DNA from 4 places in the Neisseria sp. P0009.S007 genome. Region 1 is predicted to be linked to each of the others. Evidence: predicted binding sites of a transcription regulator. Region 1 holds the regulator's gene; each other region holds the start of a gene.
What was found. The regulator FNR, encoded in region 1, switches genes on or off when oxygen is low (the NO sensors DNR and NnrR bind a similar motif). The targets are predictions, from matches to a motif close to TTGATNNNNATCAA.

Region 1 (4,656 bases):
GCCGAAGTGGAGTTGCGCAAGCTGGTGTCGTCCGCCTAAATGCGGTGCCAGCAACTCCATTTCTTTTTCCAGATACTGGATATAGGCATCGGCACGGCTTTTGTCTTTGGTAATGATTTTGTTGCAGCCGCAGTAGTAGCAGATGGTATTGCAGAAGGGGATGTGGATGTAGAGTGAAAGGGGTTTGTTGAGCGCGCCCATGTTACGCAGGTTTAAAGCTTGGATATATTCGGCTTCTTTAAAGCCTTCATGGAAGCGGTCGGCGGTCGGATAGGATGTATAACGTGGACCGCTTGATGGCAAACTGGCAATCAATTCGCGGTCGAATTCCGGTAATTCATTGTTTGTGTTAGTGTTATTTGAGATAGGGATGATTTTCATGGTCGGGGCTTGTAGTATGAAGTAAGGAAATTAGGGAAAATTTTAGTCAAAATTTCGATAGTTTGGTAGAATGCCTCATAATGATATGCCAACTTTGACATGGGTCAATAGTTATTCGGCTTCATCAGGGATTGAGAGAACTAAGCAAATTAAAGGTGCGTTATGGCCACACACAATGCAACACATCAAATGAAAACCTTGTGTTCCACATGTTCTTTACGCGAGCTGTGTTTGCCTGTCGGACTGATGCCTAACGAATTTTCACAATTAGACGCGGTTATCCGTCAAAGCCGCCGTCTGAAAAAAGGTGAATACCTGTTCCGTGCCGGCGAGCCGTTTACCTCTTTATTTGCCATCCGTGCGGGCTTCTTTAAGACAACAGTTGCCAGCCAAGATGGACGAGATCAGGTAACCGGCTTTTTTATGTCGGGCGAGCTGATCGGTATGGATGGGATTTGTTCCCATATTCACAGCTGTGATGCTGTGGCTTTGGAAGACAGCGAGGTATGCGAGCTTCCGTTTACACATATTGAAGAACTTGGTCAGGATATTCCCAGCCTCCGTTCTCACTTTTTCCGCTTGATGAGCCGCGAAATTGTCCGAGATCAGGGCGTTATGCTGCTTTTGGGCAATATGCGCGCTGAAGAGCGATTGGCAGCATTCTTACTCAATCTGTCTCAGCGTCTCTATTCACGAGGTTTTGCCGCCAATGATTTTATCTTGCGGATGTCGCGTGAGGAAATCGGCAGCTATTTGGGGCTGAAACTGGAAACAGTCAGCCGCACCTTGTCTAAATTCCATCATGAAGGCTTGATTTCTGTTGAACACAAGCACATCAAAATCTTAGATGCGACAACCTTGAAGAAAATGGTTTCTGGTTGTTCGCACGCTATCTGAATCTTAGGCCGTCTGAAATATTTCAGACGGCCTTTTTAACAAGAATTAAAGAATAATTGTTAAGTTACGCAAGTTATAGTCAGATATTAAATTGAAAAATCTTCAACAACCGGCGTGTACAGAATGCGGTCGACTACTTCTCTGGTCAGTTTCGGTGCAAACATCTGGATAAAGTCATACGCGTAACCGCGCAGGTAGGTATCGGTGCGTAAGGCTATCCAAGTGGGTGATGGTTCAAATAAGTGTGCCGCATCAATCAGCTGTAAATCTTGATCGACCGCAGGATCGTACGCCATTTTCGCCATTAAACCAACGCCCAAGCCTAAGCGGACATACGTCTTCAATACATCTGTATCGGCAGCCGATAAGGCAACATCAGGTTGCTCAATATGCGCTTTATTAAATGTACGCGCAATGCTGCTGCCGGAATTAAAAGCAAATTCGTAAGTAACTAGCGGAAAAGAAGCTAAATCTTCAAGGCTTAAAGGATTGCGGCAGTCCAAAAGAGGGTGATCGTGCGGAACAATCACGGCATGGTTCCATTCGTAGCAGGGTAGTTTGCCCAACTCGGGGTGATCGTCAATGCGTTCGGTAATAATTGCCAAATCTGCTTCTCCGCTGCTGACCATTTGGGCAATGGCAGAAGGGCTGCCTTGTTTGATGGTCAAATTGACTTTAGGGTAGTTTTTGACAAATTCCGCAACGATTTTGGGCAAAGCATAGCGCGCCTGGGTATGCGTTGTCGCGATGGTTAGCGAGCCGCTGTCGTGATCGGTAAACTCGCTGCCGATATTTTTAATGTTTTGTACATCACGCAAAATCCGTTCCGAAATCTCTAATACGGCTTTGCCCGGTTGCGAAACGGAAACCACACGTTTGCCGCTGCGGATAAAAATTTGGATACCCAATTCTTCTTCAAGCAGGCGGATTTGTTTGGAAATGCCGGGCTGGGATGTAAAAAGCGCATCGGCAGCCTCGGAGACATTCAGATTGTGCCGGTAAACTTCAAGGGCGTAACGTAATTGTTGCAGTTTCATGGTAGTAGTACCGAATACGTTGTTATTGTGGATTTTGTGCGACAAACGGCATGTAATTTAACATATTTTGCCCAGTTTTGCCCCGAGTTTTGAAAATGGTTGTTTTTAATGAAAATATCTTTTAATGATATGAAAACAGGAAATTCAGGAAAGAAGAGGGAAAGGGGTTTTGTTGTTTTTGTACAACTTTAGGTAGGTGAATTGTCTGATTTTGCCCTAAATTAATGACACAAGATTGATTTTTCGGCATGATTAACTACTAGGAAGCAGGCACTTCATGATTGTTTGAAGGCATCGAGTATTGACAGTTTGCCTTGCGCTTCTTTATAGTGCAACCTGATATATCCGATTTGCCGCTGTTTTGATACTGCGGCCTGTATATTGGTACTTTGCAGCGGTTGCTTTCCTAGTCCGCCGCATAACAATTTGATGAGGGAATAAAATGACCAAACAGCTGAAATTAAGCGCATTGTTCGTTGCCTTGGTTGCCTCTGGCACCGCTATGGCCAGCGAAGCGCACACCAAACACGGTTACACCGTAAGCAGCCAATCTCAAGAAATCGTCCGTAACAACTACGGCGAATGCTGGAAAAACAGCTACTTCGACAAAGCTACCGAAGGCCGTGTTGAATGTGGTGACCGCGAAGCAGTTGCTCCTGTACAACAAGCTCCTGAGTATGTTGATGAAACTGTTTCCCTGTCTTCTAAAACTCTGTTCGGCTTCGACAAAGACAACCTGCGTCCTGAAGCTCAAGAGAACCTGAACGCTTTGGCTCAACGCCTGAGCAACGAAAGCGTACAAACTGTACGTGTTGAAGGTCACACTGACTTCATGGGTTCTGAGCAATACAACCAAGCTCTGTCTGAGCGTCGTGCCAACGTAGTTGCTAACTACTTGGTAGGTCGTGGCGTTGCTTCTAGCAAAATCTCTGCAGTAGGTCTGGGCGAATCTCAAGCTCAAATGACTGCTACTTGTGAAGCTGAAGTTGCTAAACTGGGCAAAAAAGTTTCTAAAGCTAAGAAACGTGCTGCTCTTATCGCTTGTATCGAGCCTGACCGCCGCGTTGATGTTAAAATCCGCAGCGTGGTTACTCGTCAAGTTGCTCCAGGTCAAACTATCGAAGGTCAAGGCGAATTGCCTGCTACTGATGAAGGTTGGATCCCAGCTCCTTACAATGGCGTTCACGGTTACGCTAAACCTTAATCGGTTTTTGAAAAATGCCCTGCATATTGCAGGGCATTTTTTTATGGTTTATATTTGAAGAGTCGGGGAATTCATGATTCAAAATAAAAGGCCGTCTGAAAGACTTATTTTCAGACGGCCTTTTATTAAGACAGATTAGTTTGACTTGGGCCATTTCCATACGCAAACAGCGGCGAGTATTGTACAAATCAAAAAGATGATACTGGATAAGCCGTGCCAAACGCCGAATGTTCCACCTACTAGGGACAGTAACCAGTTATCTAGTCCGTACTTGTGTGCCTCGATAACCGGCGTAACCAAAAGATGATTACAGGCTAAGAGTAGCCAAAGTACCAATATCCACCAAGAAAGTAAGGCCAGCTGCCGTCTGAAAAAGGCATAGGCTGCGCCAAAAATAACTAAGCCACAAAGTGCTGTAATAGCAAATAAAATGCCGGCAATTTCTCCTGCCAGCATTTTGGGCAGGATGCGGAATAGGATAGGGGCAGTAACATAGCCTGCTGTCAGCTGCATACCAAGCCACATGGCGGCAGCGGTTTGGATAATTTTGTATAGTAGATTCATTATGCTTCTCCTGTGAAGATTTTATTTTCTTTGATTATGGTGTTTTTAGGTACAGCAAAAGGCCGTCTGAAAATGTTTTCAGACGGCCTTTTGTTTATTTAAATATATTGCACGGCAATGATGTCATATTCACGCACGCCGCCGGGTGCTTGAACTTCTGCAACGTCGCCTTCTTCTTTGCCGATCAGGGCTCGGGCAATGGGGGAGCCAACGTAGATTTTGTGTTCTTTGATGTCTGCTTCATCTTCACCGACGATTTGGTAGGTAACTTGTTCTTCGGTTTCCAAATCTTCCAGTGTCACAGTTGTGCCGAACACAATTTTGCCTTCTGCATGGATTTCGGCAGGGTTGATGATGTGCGCCATAGAGAGTTTGTGTTCCAACTCGGCAATGCGGCCTTCGATAAAGCCTTGACGCTCTTTGGCGGCTTCGTATTCTGCGTTTTCAGACAAGTCGCCGTGTGAACGTGCTTCGGCGATGGCTTCAATGACTTCTGGGCGTGCTACGCTTTTGAGGTGTTGAAGTTCTTGTTTCAACAATTCTGCACCACGGACGGTCAAAGGGATTTTTTGC
Region 2 (3,954 bases), on a different contig from region 1:
AAAATCATGCCTTCGCTTTCTCCGTCAAAAACTATTTCCGGCACTGTCGGCGGTATTTTATCGGCCACTGCCATTGCCGCGCTGATGGCGCCGATTACGCCGTTCTCTCACGGCCAAGCAGCCATTATCGGCTTTATCGTCTGCCTGATGGGCTTCTTTGGCGGCCTGGTTATGTCTGCCATCAAACGCGATTACGGTGTCAAAGACTGGGGCAATATGATACGCGGCCACGGCGGTATGCTTGACCGTGTGGATTCGATTTGTTTTGCTGCACCTGTGTTTTTCCACATCACCCGTTATTTCTGGAACGGCTAAACTTCAGGCCGTCTGAAAGCTGCTTTTCAGACGGCCTTGAATGTCTAAAACTGCAGCCCTGCCAATTCGTTATACAATACGCAACCATTATTACTACATACACACAACATGAATAAACCCTCTCCAATCTTTCCCATTTTTCTTGCTACGATTATCTTCGCCCTCATTGTTTGGTCAGGCATTAATCCTCATGACCGCGCGGTCTGGTACGCCGAAATCACCCCCGTAGCATCCGTATTCTTCCTTCTGGTTGCCACCTACCGCATTTTCCGCTTCAGCAACTTGGCCTACTTATTCATGAGCTTCTGGCTGATCATGCATTCCATCGGTGCATACTACACTTTTGCCGATGTGCCATTTGAATCCATCAACCGCTTTGTCGAACCAATTTTGGGCGAAAACCGCAATCATTACGACCGTATTGCCCATTACATCATCGGCTTTTATGCCTACCCGATGGCTGAGTGGCTGCTGCGCCGCAAGCTGTGCAACCTGCCGTTGGCCTTATTTTTCTCCCTGTTCTTCATTATGAGCGTGGCTGCCGCCTATGAAATCATCGAATGGCAATATGCCGTCATCGACGGCGGAGAGGCCGGACTAGAATTCTTGGGTTCCCAAGGCGATATTTGGGACGCGCAAAAAGACATGCTTGCCGATACTTTGGGTGCGTTAACTTCCCTGTTTATTTTTGTGTTTACCCGACCCGATAAACGCTTGGGTTTCTCTTAAATATATCCCTTTAAAGCAGAAGGCCGTCTGAAACCAGATTTTCAGACGGCCTTTTTTTCATTTTTCAATCGCCATTATTGTAAAAATTAATAAATGCGATAGTTAAAAACATAAGCCGATTTTGAAACAAAATTCGTCATCAAAATTTTTAAGCACATGAAATATATAAAAAACAACGTCTGTTAAGATTTTGTAAACAATATGCCTACGTCAATCTGAATTTTTCGATTTGATTTAAATCAGCATATCTTGTGTCATTAATCCATAAAATATCCGGAATTCTACAAAATATTGATTAATCCGATAGAGGTTATCATCAAGACGAGGAACACAAAATGCAGAGAATTCCAGAATTGGTCTGCCCCGCCGGCAACCTGCCTGCACTGAAAACCGCTGTGGACAACGGTGCGGACACGGTTTACATGGGTTTGAAAGATGCGACCAATGCACGAAACTTTCCGGGACTGAATTTCGATATGAAATCGGCACGGGAAGGCGTTGCTTACGCCCATGCGCGCGGGCGCAATGTACTGATGGCTATCAATACATTCGCACAAGCTGGCCAAGTGGAGCGTTGGCACGCCGCTGTGGATACGGCGGCGGATTTGGGTGCCGATGCGATTATTGTTGCCGACCCCGCCATCATGGCGTATGCGGCAGACAAACATCCGAATTTACGCCTGCATATGTCGGTACAAGGTTCGGCCACCAATTACGAAGCCATCAATATGATGAAAGAGCTGTTCGGCATCCGTCGTGCCGTTTTGCCGCGCGTGCTGACCATCGATCAGGTCAAACATGTGATTGACAATACTGATGTGGAAATTGAAGTCTTTGGTTTCGGCAGTTTGTGTGTGATGGTGGAAGGCCGTTGCATCTTGTCGAGCTATGCAACAGGCGAATCGCCCAATATGCAAGGTGTCTGCTCTCCGGCAAAATCCGTCCGCTGGGAACAACTGCCCGACCGCATGAACGTACGTCTAAACCAGGTATTGATAGACCAATACAAACCCAATGAACCGGCAGGTTATCCAACCTTGTGCAAAGGCCGCTTTGAAGTCAATGATGAAACTTACTATGCTTTGGAAGAACCGACCAGCCTGAATGTTTTGGAAATGTTGCCCGAACTCATCAAAATCGGTGTGTCCGCCATCAAAATCGAGGGACGCCAACGCAGTCCGATGTATACGGCGCAAGTAACCAAATCCCTGCGCCAAGCACTGGATGCAGCTGCAGCCGATCCATCGCGTTTCAAAGTCAATCCGTCCTGGAACAATGCCTTGAGCAAAGTTTCGGAAGGTCATCAGACAACTTTGGGCGCATACAACCGCCCATGGAAATAAGGGGAAAAAAATGAATTCATTGAAATTGTCGCTGGGCCCTATTTTATTTTTCTGGCAAAAAGAAGCCCTGCTGGAATTTTACGTTTCCATGCTGGATACGCCGTTGGATACGGTCTATTTGGGTGAGGTAGTCTGCTCACGCCGTCAGAAAATGCGCTTTGCCGACTGGTTCGGACTGGCTGAAGACTTGGCGGAAAGCGGTAAGGAGATTATTCTTTCTTCACAAGTCCTGCTCGAAAGCGAATCCGATCTGAAACGCTTGCGCAAAATCACGGAGCAGGGAAAGTTTAAAGTTGAAGCCAACGACATGGGGGCGGTCAAATTGGCACGCGAACACGGCATTCCTTTTGTTGCCGGTGCAAGCCTGAATATCTACAACGAAACTACTTTGGACGTATTCCGAAAATTAGGGGCATTCCGCTGGATTGCACCGTCCGAGCTAAGCCGCGATAAGGTTGCCGAAATCATCAAGGCTTCAGACGGCATTGAAACTGAACTCTTCGCTTGGGGTAAAATGCCGCTTGCCTATTCATCACGTTGCTTTACCGCCCGCCATTACAATCTGAATAAAGACAGTTGCGAGTTCCGCTGCCTCGATCATGAGCACGGTATGGCCATGAATACGCGAGAAGGCCAGCCGTTTCTCACCATCAACGGCATCCAAACCATGTCTTACGGCTGCCAAAACCTACTGCCCCACCATGAAGACTTGAATAAAATCGGCGTGAATATGCTCAGACTGTCGCCACAAATGCACAGCATGGCTGAAATTATCCAAATTCACCGCGATGTATTGGACGGAAAAGCCACATGGGAAGATGTCCACCCTGAGTTGGAACGATTGACTACCGGAACACTGGTTGACGGCTATTGGCGCGGTCAGCCCGGTATTGAAACCGTGAAGGAGGCATATTATGGCGCTGCCTGAAATCATATTACCCAAATGGATGACAAAAATCGGTACCAAACTTCCCGGCAAACCTCCACGCTTTGTTTTGGTCTCCGTATTGAATACCATGCTGAGAAAAGGTTTACTGCCTGCCGATATGGAACTTTTTGCCGGAAGAAAATTCGAAATCGAAGTTTTGGATGCCGGTATCAAAGTGCGGTTTAGTGCCAATACGGAAAAATTCCTGGACGACAACTTCAGTGGCGTCCCCGATCTGAGGCTGGCGGCCAACGGTATAGACTTCATGCGCATGATGATGCGCGAGGAAGATCCCGATACCTTATTTTTCAACCGTAAATTGCAAATCGAAGGCGATACGGAACTGGGGCTAATTACCAAAAACTTACTCGACAGTGTTGAGTGGCCTTTCAGCGAATGGTTCCTGAAACGCAGCACGTCCACTTTGGATTGATTAATTTTGGTTGAACCAAGAACAAAGGCCGTCTGAATGTTTCAGACGGCCTTATATATTTCACCTCTTTGATATGTCTTCTCTTATTGGTTTTATCAAATATAAAAAAGCGTACCTTGTTAGGTACGCTTTTTTCAATCCGACTCAAAATTAGAATTTTGCACCGGACTCATTTGCCATAAAGTCTACAGCCGCTTTAACCTCAT
Region 3 (4,770 bases), on a different contig from region 1:
GCAGGTGGGCCGCTAAACAGGGCTTTACCGCGTTCTGCACGTTCTTCGTCGTATTGACCTTTAGGTTTAGAAAGAGACATAACATACTGTGTTACGTTTTTCACTCCTTCTTCACCCAAAGCAGGCCCCCATGCCGGCATAGAGGCAGTACGGCCTTTTTCAATGGTTTCCTGAATTTTTTCAGGTTCGCCACCCCACAACCAGTCGTCGTCGGTCAAATTCGGGAAGCCTTTGGAGCCTTTGGCATCTGAGCCGTGACATTGGATACAGTAGGTATTGAAAAGGTTTTGTGCAATAGCACGGGCTTCAGGGTCTTTAGCCACTTTCTCAATCGGCATATTGGAAAATTTAGCATACACTTTACCGTATTGCTGATTGGCTTTGGCAACTTCTTCTTCATATTGACCATGGCTGCTCCAGCCCCACAGGCCTTTGTAATCGCCAATACCTGGATACATAATCAGGTAGCCGACGCCAAACAGCCATGTGCAGACATAAAGCCAAAACCACCAACGTGGCAGAGGGTTGTTGTACTCCGAAATGCCGTCCCACTCATGACCTGTGGTTTTTACTTCTTCGCCTTTTTTAGGGCGTTTCACAACGTTTTGCGAAAGCAGAAGCCAAGCCAGGCCGATGAAGCTGAGCACGACGATAACGGCAATATATATACTCCAGAAACTACTGGTAAATTGGGATGTTGTGTTCATTATTTTGCTCCGTGATCACGGACTGACTGAGCTTGATCGTCCTTTTCAGACGGCCTTTGTTCGTCATTATCGAAAATACTGCTGGCAGCATCGTCATAGTTTTTCTTATTGCGTCTATTGAACACAATATAGAGGACTAAAATAAAGCTGATAAATACCCAAACAGTAAAGAGCGAGCGAGCCCAGTTAGCGTCCATGATGTTACCTTACGTTTTTCAATGCCAAGCCCAAGCCTTGCAGATAGGCGATAACAGCGTCCAGCTCTGATTTGTTAGCCAGCATTTCAGGTGCTTTGGCAATTTCTTCATCGCTGTAAGGTGTACCCACTTTACGCAGGGCTTTCATATGCGCCACAGTTGCCTCGGCATCGACTTTATTGCGTGCGAGCCATGGGAATGCAGGCATATTGGACTCCGGCACAACGTCGCGCGGGTTCAGCAGGTGGATGCGGTGCCATTCATCGGAATAACGGCCGCCGACACGAGCCAAATCCGGACCGGTACGTTTAGAACCCCATTGGAACGGATGGTCATAAACAGACTCACCGGCAACGGAATAATGACCGTAACGTTCAGTTTCTGCACGGAATGGACGAATCATTTGAGAGTGGCAGTTGTAGCAGCCTTCGCGCACATAAATATCGCGACCGGCCACTTGCAGAGCGTTATATGGTTTCACGCCGGGCGCAGGTTCGGTAACTGCCTTGGTGAAGAACAGCGGAACAGCCTCAATCAGAAGGCCGACGCTGACTACAAGCAGGGTGAATACAATCAGTACACCGACTTTTTCTTCAGCTAATTGTTGTAATTTCATTTTGGTAGCCTATCTTTCTTGTCATTAGTGGTGTTGAGTTTGAGAAACCGCAGGAATCTCAGCATCAACTGCTTTACCACTGATAGCAGTACGGTAAACGTTATATGCCATGATGCACATACCGCTCAGGTACAGAAGACCGCCGGTGAAACGAATCATGTAGTAAGGCATGGTACGTTTTACGGATTCAACGAAGGAATAAGTCAGCGTGCCGTCGTCATTCAAAGAACCCCACATCAGACCTTGCATTACGCCGGCAATCCACATTGCAGCGATATACAGAACCACGCCGATGGTCGCGATCCAGAAATGCGCCTCAACCAATTTGGTGCTGTACATTTCATTTTTGCCGAACAAGCGGGGAATCATATAGTAAACGGAACCGATGGTTACAAAGCCCACCCAGCCCAATGCGCCGGCGTGAACGTGTGCAACAGTCCAGTCGGTGTAGTGGCTCAGAGCGTTAACGGTTTTGATAGACATCATCGGGCCTTCGAAGGTAGACATACCGTAGAAAGACAGAGAAACGATCAAGAATTTCAAAATCGGGTCGGTACGCAGTTTGTCCCATGCGCCGGACAGAGTCATGATACCGTTGATCATACCGCCCCAAGAAGGCGCAAACAGGATCAAAGACAATACCATACCCAAAGATTGAGTCCAGTCAGGCAATGCGGTGTAGTGCAAGTGGTGTGAACCAGCCCACATATAAGTGAAAATCAAAGCCCAGAAGTGAACGACGGACAAGCGGTAAGAGTAAATCGGACGGCCCGCTTGTTTAGGTACGAAATAGTACATCATACCCAAGAAGCCGGCTGTCAGGAAAAAGCCCACCGCATTGTGGCCATACCACCATTGAACCATCGCATCAATCGCACCTGCGTAAACCGGATAAGATTTCATCAAACCGGCAGGGATGCTGATATTGTTGACGATGTGCAACAGTGCAACGGCCAAGATAAAGCCGCCGTAGAACCAGTTGGCAACGTAAATATGTTTGATTTTACGTTTGGCAATCGTACCGAAGAATACGATAGCGTAGGCAACCCACACCAGCGTAATCAAAATGTCGATAGGCCATTCCAACTCGGCGTATTCTTTACCTTGGGTGTAACCCATAGGCAAGCTGATGGCAGCAGCCACGATAACGGCCTGCCAACCCCAGAAGGTAAATGCAGGCAGCCAACCGCCAAACAGACGGGTATTACATGTACGTTGAACAACGTAGTATGATGTACCGATCAAACCACAACCACCGAATGCAAAAATAACCGCATTGGTGTGCAGAGGACGCAGGCGGCCAAAGTGGAACCAAGGTCCGATATTGGATAAATCTAGGGCCGGAGCAAAAAGCTGGGCAGCGACGATAACGCCAACCAACATGCCCACAATACCCCAAACTACAGTCATGATGGCGAACTGGCGCACCACTTTGTAGTTATAAGTTTGTGTGTCCATGGAAGTCTCCATAAATTATGGGTATAAAAAATTTTTATCTCACCCCAGCCCCTGCATTTACGAAAAGCGCAATACGGCCAAGGCTCAAATTTTTCTAAATTTAACATAGACACCACAACATGCCAAGCAAAATTACATTCCATATTGCATAAAAACTTTAGTGAGACATAATCTCATTTCTTTTATAATCAATAAATTATTTAAACATGTTCAATAAATCGGACACAGCATTTTTTCAAGCCCCCTTTTTCGTACAGTTTTATTGATATAGATTAAGCCTACCCTTTAAAACCCCTTCCTCTTAATAAACTTTAGCAAATTAACCAATAGCCATGATTAATTACAAAATTACCCCCAACTTTCTGTCTCATGAATGGCACATCACCTTATCATTCACTCAAACTGATGATTCTGAAACAGAAATCAGCCTGCCAAACTGGGTTCCCGGCAGCTATCTCATCCGTGACTTTGCCCGCCACATCACACACATCAACGCGTGCTGCAACGGCAAAGCCCAGCCACTGACACAAACCAGCAAAAACTATTGGCAAACCCCTGCCCTCAATGGAGCGTGGGAAATTTACTACACCGTCTACGCATTCGACTTGTCTGTTCGCGGCTCATTCCTCAGTACCGAGCGCGGCTTTTTTGATGGCGCGTGCCTATTCTTAAAAGTGCACGGACAAGAGGAACAACCACACCAAGTCGAATTTCCTACCCTGCCACACACATGGCAGATAGCCACCACCCTACCCCAAATTTCGGCGACCACTTTTCAGACGGCCTCATATGCCGAGCTTATTGATCATCCTGTTGAAACAGGCATCATCGAATTCCTCGACTTTGAAGCACAAGGCATCCCCCACCGTATTGCATTAAGCGGCATCTATCCTGATTTCGACCGCACCCGCTTCCTCGCCGATATTCAAAAAATCTGCGAAACCGAGTTAGCGATGTTCCCCTCCCCTGCCCCGTTTTCCGAATACCTTTTCCTATTACATCTGGGCGACAACCTTTATGGCGGACTGGAACACATCAGCAGCACCGCCCTACTCGCCGACCGCCACAGTCTGCCATCTTACGATATGGGTGAAGCCGACAAAGCCTATACCGAACTGCTCGGCCTCTTCTCCCATGAATACTTCCACGCATGGAACGTCAAATCCATCAAACCGGCCGTATTCGCACCTTACAACCTCGACCAAGAAAACTATACCGAGCAACTTTGGGCATTCGAAGGCATTACTTCCTACTACGACGACCTCTTTCTAGCCCGAAGCAAAACCATCAGCCCCGAAGCCTACCTTACCCTGCTTGCACAAAGCATCACACGTGTACAGCAGACACAAGGCCGCCTGAAACAAACACTTGCCCAATCCAGTTTCAGCGCGTGGGACAAGTTCTACAAACAAGACGAAAACAGCCCAAACGCCATCGTCAGCTACTATCAAAAAGGCGCACTGGCCGCACTTTGCCTCGACCTTATCATCCGTGAAAAAAGCCAAGGCAAATACACCATCGACAGTGTGATGCAGCAACACTATCGCGACTGGTGCAACACCCATCAAGGCATACCCGAAAAACACTGGCAAATCCGTTGCCAAGAAATGACCAGTTTAGATTTAGAAACCTTCTTTCAGACGGCCTTATACAGCACCGAAGACCTTCCGCTCGCAGAATGCCTACAAAGCGTAGGTGTCAAACTCGACTTTATTCCCCTACCTCGCCAACATGGCGGAGCATTTGCAAGCGAACCCCAATCGGTTGCCCCCGCCAACGATTTGGGCGCACG
Region 4 (9,604 bases), on a different contig from region 1:
AAGGTTTGCCGTCAGGCAGGAAGTAAGCGGCGGTTTGCGGATAACGTTGCAAGGGTTCCAAATTTTGCTCGATGGATTTCGCCATACGCGGAGAAACAGCAAAACCTTGTTCCGCCAAAGCAATCGGTTTGTCAAACAGGCTTGCCCACGGCAATTTGCCGTAACGCTTGTGGACATCTTCCAGCAGCTTCGGAATCCCCGGCACGCCGACCGAACGGCCGCCGACCACTGCGTTCATAAAGCCCATCGGCTTGCCGTTTTCATCCAAGAAAAGCGCCGGCGTTGCCGCTTTCGGCGCCGTTTCGCGGGCATCAAACGTCGTCAGTTTTTTCGCCTTATTGTCCCAATACACCAAAAACGCGCCGCCGCCCAAACCAGAAGACTGCGGTTCGGTCAGACCTAAGGTCGTCTGCATGGCGATCATCGCATCTATCGCGCTGCCGCCGCGTTTCAAAACCTCGTATCCCGCCTCGGTTGCCAACGGATTGGCAGACGCCGCCATATAATGTTTGGCGCGGATTAACTTCTGCTCGGTCAGCCCCGTCCCTCGTTCCGGCGCATGGTTATCCACAGATACGGAGGGCAGGGCAACTTGAGGCTTTTGAACCGGCTGTTGCGCACAAGCGGCCAAAACTAAAATAGATAACAACTTAATACTAAAGGAAAATTTCATATTCAATCCATAAATTTAAATATTTTCAGACGGCCTTTTCCCAACTTGAACAAGAGGAAATATGAAAATATTCAGAAATAAAAAACCATTTGACTATTTCCCTACTCAATCAGTTCCGATTGGAGAAGTATAAAACAAGCTAAGATTGTGCACAGGCAAAAAGTTACCCACAGAACAAAGCGGCAGAAAATTTTTATCCACATATGCAAACAAGGCCGACCATACTTTATCCTCATCAAAAAATATCAGCTAAGTATTTGAAAAATTTTTTTAATCAAAGTTATCAACAAGCTGTGGCAGCACTCAATATCATCTTCTATTTATTATTTAAAATCTTATTTATAGTTTGTTTTCCCAAAGGCAAAGGCCGTCTGAAACGTAAAGGCATCTTTTCAAAAAATTAAAAAGTTAAGGATTGTTAAAAACGTGTAAATCAGCTAGAGTTACGCTTGATAAAATTAATCAATAACGGAGTTTCACGAAATGAAAGGCGACATTGGCGTAATCGGCCTTGCCGTAATGGGGCAAAACCTGATTCTCAACATGAACGATAACGGCTTTAAAGTTGTCGCATACAACCGTACGACCAGCAAAGTAGATGATTTTTTAAACGGCGCAGCCAAAAATACCAATATTATTGGTGCATATTCACTGCAAGATCTAGTTGATAAATTAGAAAAACCGCGCAAAATCATGATGATGGTTCGCGCCGGTTCTGTTGTTGACGATTTTATCGAACAACTCGTTCCACTTTTGGACGAAGGCGACATCATTATTGACGGCGGCAACGCCAACTATCCTGATTCCACCCGCCGCACACACGAGCTGGCGGCAAAAGGCATCCGCTTTATCGGTGCCGGCGTTTCCGGTGGCGAAGAAGGCGCGCGTCACGGCCCGTCCATCATGCCCGGTGGCGACGAAGCCGCATGGCCTGCCGTTAAGCCGATTTTCCAAGCCATCTCCGCCAAAACACCTCAAGGCGAGCCTTGCTGCGACTGGGTCGGCCGTGACGGTGCGGGCCACTTCGTCAAAATGGTGCACAACGGCATCGAATACGGCGACATGCAGTTGATTTGCGAAGCGTACCAATTCATGAAAGACGGTTTGGGCCTGTCTTATGACGAAATGCACCAAATCTTCAACGAGTGGAACAAAACCGAACTGGATTCTTATCTGGTCGAAATTACCGCCGCGATTTTGGGTTACAGAGATGAAAACGGCGAACCTTTGGTCGAAAAAATCCTCGATACCGCAGGTCAAAAAGGTACAGGTAAATGGACCGGCATCAATGCCCTCGATTTGGGTATCCCGTTGACCCTGATTTCCGAAGCCGTATTTGCACGTTGCGTGTCCGCGTTTAAAGACCAACGCACCCAAGCAAACAGCCTGTTTGGCAAAACCATTACCCCGATTGAAGGCGACAAAGCCGCATGGGTCGAAGCCCTACGCCAAGCCCTGTTGGCATCCAAAATCATTTCTTATGCACAAGGCTTTATGCTGATCCGCGAAGCCAGCGAAAACAACGATTGGGCATTGAATTACGGCAATACTGCCCTCTTGTGGCGCGAAGGCTGCATTATCCGCAGCGCGTTCTTGGGCAACATCCGCGACGCATACGAGGCCAATCCTGATTTGGTCTTCTTGGGTTCCGATCCTTATTTCAAAGGCGTATTGGAAATTTGTCTGCCTGCATGGCGTAAAGTGGTGGCCAAAGCGATTGAGTGCGGTATTCCGATGCCTTGCATGGCTTCCGCAATTACCTTCCTTGACGGCTACACTTCCGAGCGTCTGCCCGCCAACCTGCTGCAAGCCCAACGCGACTACTTCGGCGCGCACACTTACGAGCGTACCGACAAACCGCGCGGCGAGTTTTTCCATACCAACTGGACAGGCAAGGGCGGCGATACCGCTTCAACCACATACGATATTTAATTTGCCCGGGCAAACAAAAGGCCGTCTGAGTATTTCAGACGGCCTTTTTATAGGGTTATCCACAATGAAGAATGAAATGATTTAATCTACTTGATAGATAACTTTATGAAATAAATAAAGATAAATAAAGGCCGTCTGAATATTTCAGACGGCCTTTAAAATTGTTCACAACCTTATCAACAGGTTTTCCATAGATTAAACCAGATTTTGCGGATTGCCGGCCACGAAGCGGTTGATGTTATCCAAAAGGATGTCAAACAGGCGGTTTGCGGCTTCTTGGCTTGCCCATGCAATGTGTGGCGTGACGATGAGGTTGGGCAGTCGGGCTTTCAGCAGAGGGTTGCCGTCGCGCGGCGGCTCTTGTGTCAACACGTCAAAACCTGCACCGCCGATTTGGCCGTATTTCAACGCCGCAACCAAAGCGGCTTCATCGACCAAGCCGCCGCGCCCGCAGTTGATGAGGATGGCGCCGGGTTTCATTTGTTGCAATTCGGCTTCGCCTATCATGTTTGCCGTTTGCGGTGTGAGTGGACAATTAAGCGACACGACATCGGCGGAGCGGATGGCTTCGTCAAAGGAAACATAGCCGTCGCGGACGCTTTGGGCATTTTTATGTTCGGCGAACACGACATTCATTTTGAAAGCCTGAGCATAAGTTGCCAGTGTTTTACCGATATTGCCGCGACCGAAAATCGCCAGCGTTTTGCCGTTCAAATCGCGCATCGGTGCGCCGAGGTAGCAGAAAAACGGCGAGTTTTCCCACAAGCCTGCCGCAACGTCGCGCTGGTAGGCAGGCAGGTTGCGCATCAGGGTAATCATCATCATAAACGCGTGTTCCGCCACGGATTCATTGCCGTAAGCGCGGATATTGCACACTGCCGTACCATTTTGTTTGGCGGCCTCAACGTCCACATTGTTGACGCCCGTCGCGGCTAGCGCAATCAGTTTGAGCTGCGGGTTGGCGGCGATGTGTTCGGCGGAAATCACGACTTTGTTGGTAATGATGATGTCCGCACCCCGTATGCGCGCCAGCGTTTCGTGCGCTTCGGTTGTGCCGTAGCTGCTTAATGTGTGTGGAAAATCAAATTCAAACGGGCGATTGACGAGGGTATCGCGGTCGAGGACGACAATTTGGAGCGGATTCATAAAATTCCTATCAAAAATAAAATATCGATTTATAAAATCTAAATCAGGATAAAGGATTTAAAATATACGTGTTAGTTGATAATAATTATTATGTAGCTATTAAAACATCAATGTATCAGGAAAACAGCATGATTAAAACCATTACATTTGCTATTTTGCATTTCAGCGTCGCATTTAGTGTCGCCTATATTCTGACCGGCAGTATCGGCGTTTCCAGCGCGGTGGCTTTGGTCGAACCCATCGTCAATACCGTCGTCTTTTATTTTCATGAAAAAGCGTGGAACCGCTACGAGAAAAACAAATCCGAAAAGCAAAAATTGTGGGTGCCTCTGCATCAGTGCGGCTAAAGTTTCAGACGGCCTTTTGCTTGGTTAAAACCGATTATGGTTTTTCGGTTCGTCCATTGCCATCAAAATGCCAAACCCTAAAATAGAGTAAGACTTTACGAAGGCTTCATTAAGGTAAAAATGCTAAAATACGCTATTCTTGCAAACCCATTCAGACGGCCTCAATGCTCACCGATTTAGAAAAAAACGCCATCCGCGACCATTACCAAAACATTGGCAAAAACCTGCCCGGTTTCCGTCCGCGCGCTTCGCAGCGGGAAATGATTGCGGCGATTGCCAACGCTTTTTCGCGGACGTTGACGCGTGAAGAAGGCGAAGAAGCGCCCAAACGCGAGGGTGAGAGCATTGCCGTGATCGAAGGGCCGACCGGTGTGGGTAAATCGTTGGCCTACCTTTTGGCCGGCGGCATCATGGCGCAAACGCGCGGCAAATGGTTGATCGTCAGCAGTGCGACGGTGGCTTTGCAGGAGCAGTTGGTTGACCGCGATTTGCCGTTTCTGGTCGAAAAAAGCGGTTTGGAGCTGACCTTTGCGCTTGCCAAGGGACGCGGCCGTTATCTTTGCCCCTACAAACTCTATCAACTGACGCAAAACAATGCCCAGCAAAACCTGCTTGGTTTTGAAGCGCCGGAAGTGTTGTGGGACAGCAAACCCAAGCCTGAAGAATTGAACCTGCTGCGCGACATTGCCGATGAATTTTCCGCCCGCCGCTTTAATGGCGACCGCGACACTTGGCCGGAAAAAATCGATGACACGATTTGGCTCAAAGTGACCAACGACCGCCACGGCTGCCTGAAATCCGCCTGTCCCAACCGTCCGGAATGCCCGTTTTACCTGGCACGCGATGTCTTGGAAACCGTCGATGTCGTCGTTGCCAATCACGATCTTCTGCTTGCCGACATCAGTATGGGCGGCGGCGTGATTCTGCCTGCGCCTGAAAACAGTTTCTATTGCATAGACGAAGCGCACCACCTGTCCAAAAAAGCCCTCAGCCGCTTTGCCGCCGAACATTCATGGAATATTGCCGTTTGGACGCTGGAAAAACTGCCGCAGCTTACCGGCAAAATTGCCGCGCTGACCGATAAAGCCGAACTTGCCAACCTTGCTGACGAAGCTGCCACATCCTTGCTCGATAGCCTGCATGAATGGCAGTTCCATTTGGCGGAAGAGCCGTCTTTAAGTCTGGGGTCGTCTGAAAACGACAGGCGGAAACACAACGAACCGACTTGGCTGTGGGAAGACGGCAAAATCCCCGAAGGCCTGGAAACCACAGTTTCCAATACGGCCATTGCTGCGCGCAGCCTGCTCAAACACGTTATCGGCCTGAACGATGCGCTTTCCGCCGCGCGCCGCGAAAAAGAGCAGGATGGCGCGCTCCTCGACCGTCTGACCAGCGAGTTCGGCCTTTTTATCGCCCGTATCGAACAAATCAGCGCGGTTTGGGATTTGCTCTCCACCGTTCCCATTGAAGGCGAAGAGCCGTTGGCGAAATGGATAACCCGCCGTGCCGACGACAAAAACGACTACATTTTCAACGCCAGCCCCATCAGCAGCGCATCCCACCTTGCCAACAGCCTGTGGCGGCACGCGGCAGGCGCAGTGTTGACTTCGGCCACCCTGCAATCGCTCGGCAGCTTCAACCTGATTTTGCGCCAAACAGGCCTATTATGGTTGCCCGAAACCACCACGCTTGCATTGGAAAGCCCGTTTAATTTCGATGCGCAAGGCGAGCTGTATATTCCGCCGGTTCAAGCCAGCCCCAAAGACCCTGATGCGCATACGGCCGCCATTGTCGAATGGTTGCCGAAGCTGGTTTCGCCGGTTGAAGCCATCGGTACGCTGGTGTTGTTTTCCTCGCGCAAGCAAATGCAGGATGTCGCCTTACGACTGCCTGACGAATACTTACCGCTTCTGCTTGTGCAGGGCGAGTTGCCCAAGGCCGTTCTTTTACAAAGGCACCATCAAGCTATTGCCGAAGGTAAAGCCAGCATTATTTTCGGCCTCGACAGTTTTGCCGAAGGCCTCGACCTGCCCGGTACGGCCTGCGTGCAAGTCATTATTGCCAAGCTGCCGTTTGCGATGCCGGACAATCCCATCGAGAAAACCCAAAACCGTTGGATTGAACAACGCGGCGGCAATCCTTTTATCGAAATTACGGTGCCCGAAGCCAGCATCAAACTGATCCAAGCTGTCGGCCGCCTTATCCGTACCGAACAGGATTACGGCCGCGTGACCATCCTCGACAACCGCGTCAAAACGCAACGCTACGGCCAACAATTATTGGCTTGTCTGCCGCCGTTTAAGCGGATAGGGTAGTTGTGGATAATTCAAAGGCAGAGGCCGTCTGAAATCAAATGTTCAGACGGCCTTTTATTCTTTTCAAACTATAAATCCAATTTCATGACGGATACGGTTTCCCCGTTGTGCCAAGTCTGCGTGATTTCTTTCCAGCCGAACTTTTCATACACGGCTTGCACATCCGGCGTATAGAGAAACAGATGCGGCAAACCCAGTTCGCGTGCTTTATCCAGACAAAACGAAACCAGCTGCCTGCCTACGCCCAAACCGCGAAATTGCGGCAAAACGAACACATCGCCCAGCCAATATTCGTGTTCGGGAAAACACGCCATATCAAACCGCTTTAATGCTGCCGAACCCATCAGCCGCCCTTCATTATTCACAGCCGCAAACGCCAGCGGCAAGTTATCCCCATCAAGGCACTGCGCGTAATACGCACGGATTTTGTCCAGAGACGACCACGGCGCAAAATCGTGCCACTCCTCAAACAGCGCGAGGGCTAAAGGCTCGACAAATTCAGGCTTCAGACGGCATATGTTCATATCGGGTCCTTTTGTTGTACCGCGTAGGGATTATTTTTGCAGTATAGGCCGTCTGAAAGGTTAACACATCTTAAAAAATCAGCGTAAAACACGATAAACCCGCCGCCAGTCCCATTCAAATCACTTATAATTCTGCCGTACCGCACACAAACAAAAGAAGAACATCATGGCCAAGAAATTTCCCATTTTCCCGAAAAATCCCGAGCGTATCTGCTGGGGTTGCGACAAATACTGCAAAGAGGACGATTTGCAATGCGGCAACGGTTGCGAGCGTATCCAACATCCCATCGAGTTGGACGGCCGCGACTGGTATAAAAAAGGCGACTGGAGCAATTTGTTGAGCGAAGAGCAGCAAATTGAACTTGGACTGAAAGAAGCGCCCAAGCCGGCCAAACCGCATATCAAACTGCCTTTGAAAAATAAAACAGCTTAAACGGTATGCCGTAAATAAACGAAATAAAAAGGCCGTCTGAAACCTGAAAAACAGGATTTCAGACGGCCTTTGTGCTGTCGGATTATGCCTTCACATAATGCACAAACGCGTATTCGATGCCTTTGGCGGAAACATGGTTTTCCCGAGAAGCTTCTTGCCATGTTTCTGTGGAAAACTCAGGAAAAAACGCATCGCCGTCCACATCCAAACCGACTTCGGTCAAACGCAAATCCGTGGCAATCGGCAGGGCTTGTGCATAAATTTGCGCGCCGCCCATGATGATGACTTCTTCAACCCCCTGACACAAAGCCAGCGCATCTTCCAAAGAGGCCGCCGTTTGCGCGCCTTCGGCCTGATAATCTTGGCGGGTGATGACGATATTTTGACGGCCGGGCAGCGGTTTGCGCGGCAGCGACTCCCATGTTTTGCGGCCCATAATGACGGGTTTGCCGTTAGTGTAGGATTTGAAAAAGGCAAAATCCTCGGGCAAATGCCAAGGCATGGTGTTGTTGATGCCGATACAGCGGCGGGCGGCATAGGCGGCGATAAGGGTGATTTTAGGCATAATGAAATCCGTTTGCAAAATAGAATGATTATAGCGGAAGGGAGGCGGGAAGGACTGAATGCCCGATATTATAAAAATGTTTCAACATTTATAAAATCAATATTCAAAATACTTAATTTTGACAAAAATCATTTATTGTTCATTTTTTTAGGTATATGATAAATATCATATCAAATAAAAAAGGAAAGGAAAAAATGATGAGAACCCTCTGTATTTCTGCTTTGACTGCCTCCCTGTCTTTGATGTTGACTGCCTGCGGCGGCGCAACAAGCGGCTTGTCGAATGCCGTGACCGAGCCGCTCAATCCGCATCCGAAAGGCGTGTTGTCCGTTGAATTGAACGAATCCGTCCCTGAAAACGGTACGTTGGAGCTGACCGCCAACGGTAAAACGCAAACCCTGCAAAAAGGCGGCAAACTCGATACCGGCTTTTTGAAAACCGATAAAGTATCTTCTTACGACTACGCCCAAAAAATCAAGGTAAACGGTCAAGTCATCACTTTGGAAACGGGCGATTTCCAAGTGTATAAACAAAATTATTCCACTGTTGCCGCGCGTTACGCCAAACAAAAAGCCGATGACGCAGGCAAGCTGCAAAACCTCGATACATACATATTTACCGTCGGCGAAGTCCAAGGCGATGAAACAGCGTATCGCAATTTACCCAAACAAGGCAGCTATCAGTATTCGGGGATCGCGTTTAACGGCGACGACCGCAGCGGCCGTCTGAAATACACTGTCGATTTCGATAAAAAACAAGGTTACGGCAAAATCAGCAGCATGGCTTCCCACAATAATGTCGACCTGCTTGCCGCAGGCATTGCCAATAACAACGGAAAAGCCGCCATCAGCGGTAAAACCAGTTTGAACGGTATCGAAAACGGCCGTTACGATTTGAAACTCTTCGGCCCGCAGGCTGAAGAAATTGCCGGTAAGGCGCAAATCAAAGTTGGCGATTCCACCAAAGAAATCGGTTTGGCCGGTAAAAAAGAATAGGAAACAAGGCCGTCTGAAAGGTTCAGACGGCCTTTTTGTGACAAAAAAAGCAACGGCCCAAACCGTTGCTTTTTTCATGCCAACCTAAATTACAGGCTGCCCAAGATAATGCGCAATACGCGGCGCAACGGCTCGGCAGCGCCCCACAAGAGTTGGTCGCCGACAGTGAATGCGCTGATGTATTCGCCGCCCATGCCCAGTTTGCGGATGCGTCCGACAGGGACGGACAGCGTGCCGGTGACTTTGGCGGGTGTCAGCTCGTGGATGCTGGCTTCTTTTTCGTTGGGGATGACTTTCACCCAATCGTTCGCGCCTGCCAAAATCGCTTCAATTTCAGAAACGGGTAGATCTTTTTTCAGCTTCAGGGTGAGGGCTTGGCTGTGGCAGCGCATAGAGCCGATGCGTACGCACAAGCCGTCAATCACGGTCGGATTGTCGCTGCGGCCGAGGATTTTGTTGGTTTCCACGCCGCCTTTCCATTCTTCTTTGGACTGGCCGTTGCCCAAGTCCACGTCAATCCACGGAATCAGGCTGCCGGCGAGCGGTACACCGAAGTTGGCTTTCGGATAATCTTCGCTGCGCAGGAAATCGGACACTTTGCGGTCGATGTCGAGAATCGCGCTGGAAGGATCGGCAAGCTCGTCTGCCACTTTGGCGTGAATCGCGCCCATGCC

Region 2: ubiU (ubiquinone anaerobic biosynthesis protein UbiU) is a predicted target of FNR. The motif match lies at 1,274-1,287, and genes of this name have one in related genera.
Region 3: ccoN (cytochrome-c oxidase, cbb3-type subunit I) is a predicted target of FNR. The motif match lies at 3,241-3,254, and genes of this name have one in related genera.
Region 4: gnd (decarboxylating NADP(+)-dependent phosphogluconate dehydrogenase) is a predicted target of FNR. The motif match lies at 899-912, and genes of this name have one in related genera.

The regions. Positions count from the first base shown of each region.
Region 1 is NZ_JBQCVF010000056.1:474-5,129, reverse strand. It holds partial or broken gene ACTHS3_RS06870 (oxygen-independent coproporphyrinogen III oxidase) at 1-381, opposite strand, end outside; gene fnr (fumarate/nitrate reduction transcriptional regulator Fnr) at 544-1,278, shown strand; gene ACTHS3_RS06860 (CysB family HTH-type transcriptional regulator) at 1,365-2,315, opposite strand; gene ACTHS3_RS06855 (OmpA family protein) at 2,758-3,519, shown strand; gene ACTHS3_RS06850 (DUF4149 domain-containing protein) at 3,655-4,083, opposite strand; gene greA (transcription elongation factor GreA) at 4,182-4,656, opposite strand, start outside.
Region 2 is NZ_JBQCVF010000086.1:5,667-9,620, reverse strand. It holds partial or broken gene ACTHS3_RS08570 (phosphatidate cytidylyltransferase) at 1-315, shown strand, start outside; gene ACTHS3_RS08565 (DUF2238 domain-containing protein) at 424-1,044, shown strand; gene ubiU (ubiquinone anaerobic biosynthesis protein UbiU) at 1,380-2,387, shown strand; gene ACTHS3_RS08555 (U32 family peptidase) at 2,398-3,315, shown strand; gene ubiT (ubiquinone anaerobic biosynthesis accessory factor UbiT) at 3,302-3,748, shown strand; gene ccoP (cytochrome-c oxidase, cbb3-type subunit III) at 3,899-3,954, opposite strand, start outside.
Region 3 is NZ_JBQCVF010000086.1:313-5,082, reverse strand. It holds gene ccoP (cytochrome-c oxidase, cbb3-type subunit III) at 1-707, opposite strand, end outside; gene ACTHS3_RS08540 (cbb3-type cytochrome oxidase subunit 3) at 707-904, opposite strand; gene ccoO (cytochrome-c oxidase, cbb3-type subunit II) at 909-1,520, opposite strand; gene ccoN (cytochrome-c oxidase, cbb3-type subunit I) at 1,545-2,978, opposite strand; gene ACTHS3_RS08525 (M61 family metallopeptidase) at 3,311-4,770, shown strand, end outside.
Region 4 is NZ_JBQCVF010000072.1:11-9,614, forward strand. It holds partial or broken gene ACTHS3_RS07775 (gamma-glutamyltransferase) at 1-673, opposite strand, end outside; gene gnd (decarboxylating NADP(+)-dependent phosphogluconate dehydrogenase) at 1,157-2,605, shown strand; gene ACTHS3_RS07785 (D-2-hydroxyacid dehydrogenase) at 2,801-3,751, opposite strand; gene ACTHS3_RS07790 (DUF2061 domain-containing protein) at 3,880-4,098, shown strand; gene dinG (ATP-dependent DNA helicase DinG) at 4,263-6,413, shown strand; gene ACTHS3_RS07800 (GNAT family N-acetyltransferase) at 6,482-6,937, opposite strand; gene ACTHS3_RS07805 (DUF3079 domain-containing protein) at 7,104-7,370, shown strand; gene ACTHS3_RS07810 (dihydrofolate reductase) at 7,453-7,935, opposite strand; gene ACTHS3_RS07815 (factor H-binding protein) at 8,133-8,930, shown strand; gene asd (aspartate-semialdehyde dehydrogenase) at 9,020-9,604, opposite strand, start outside.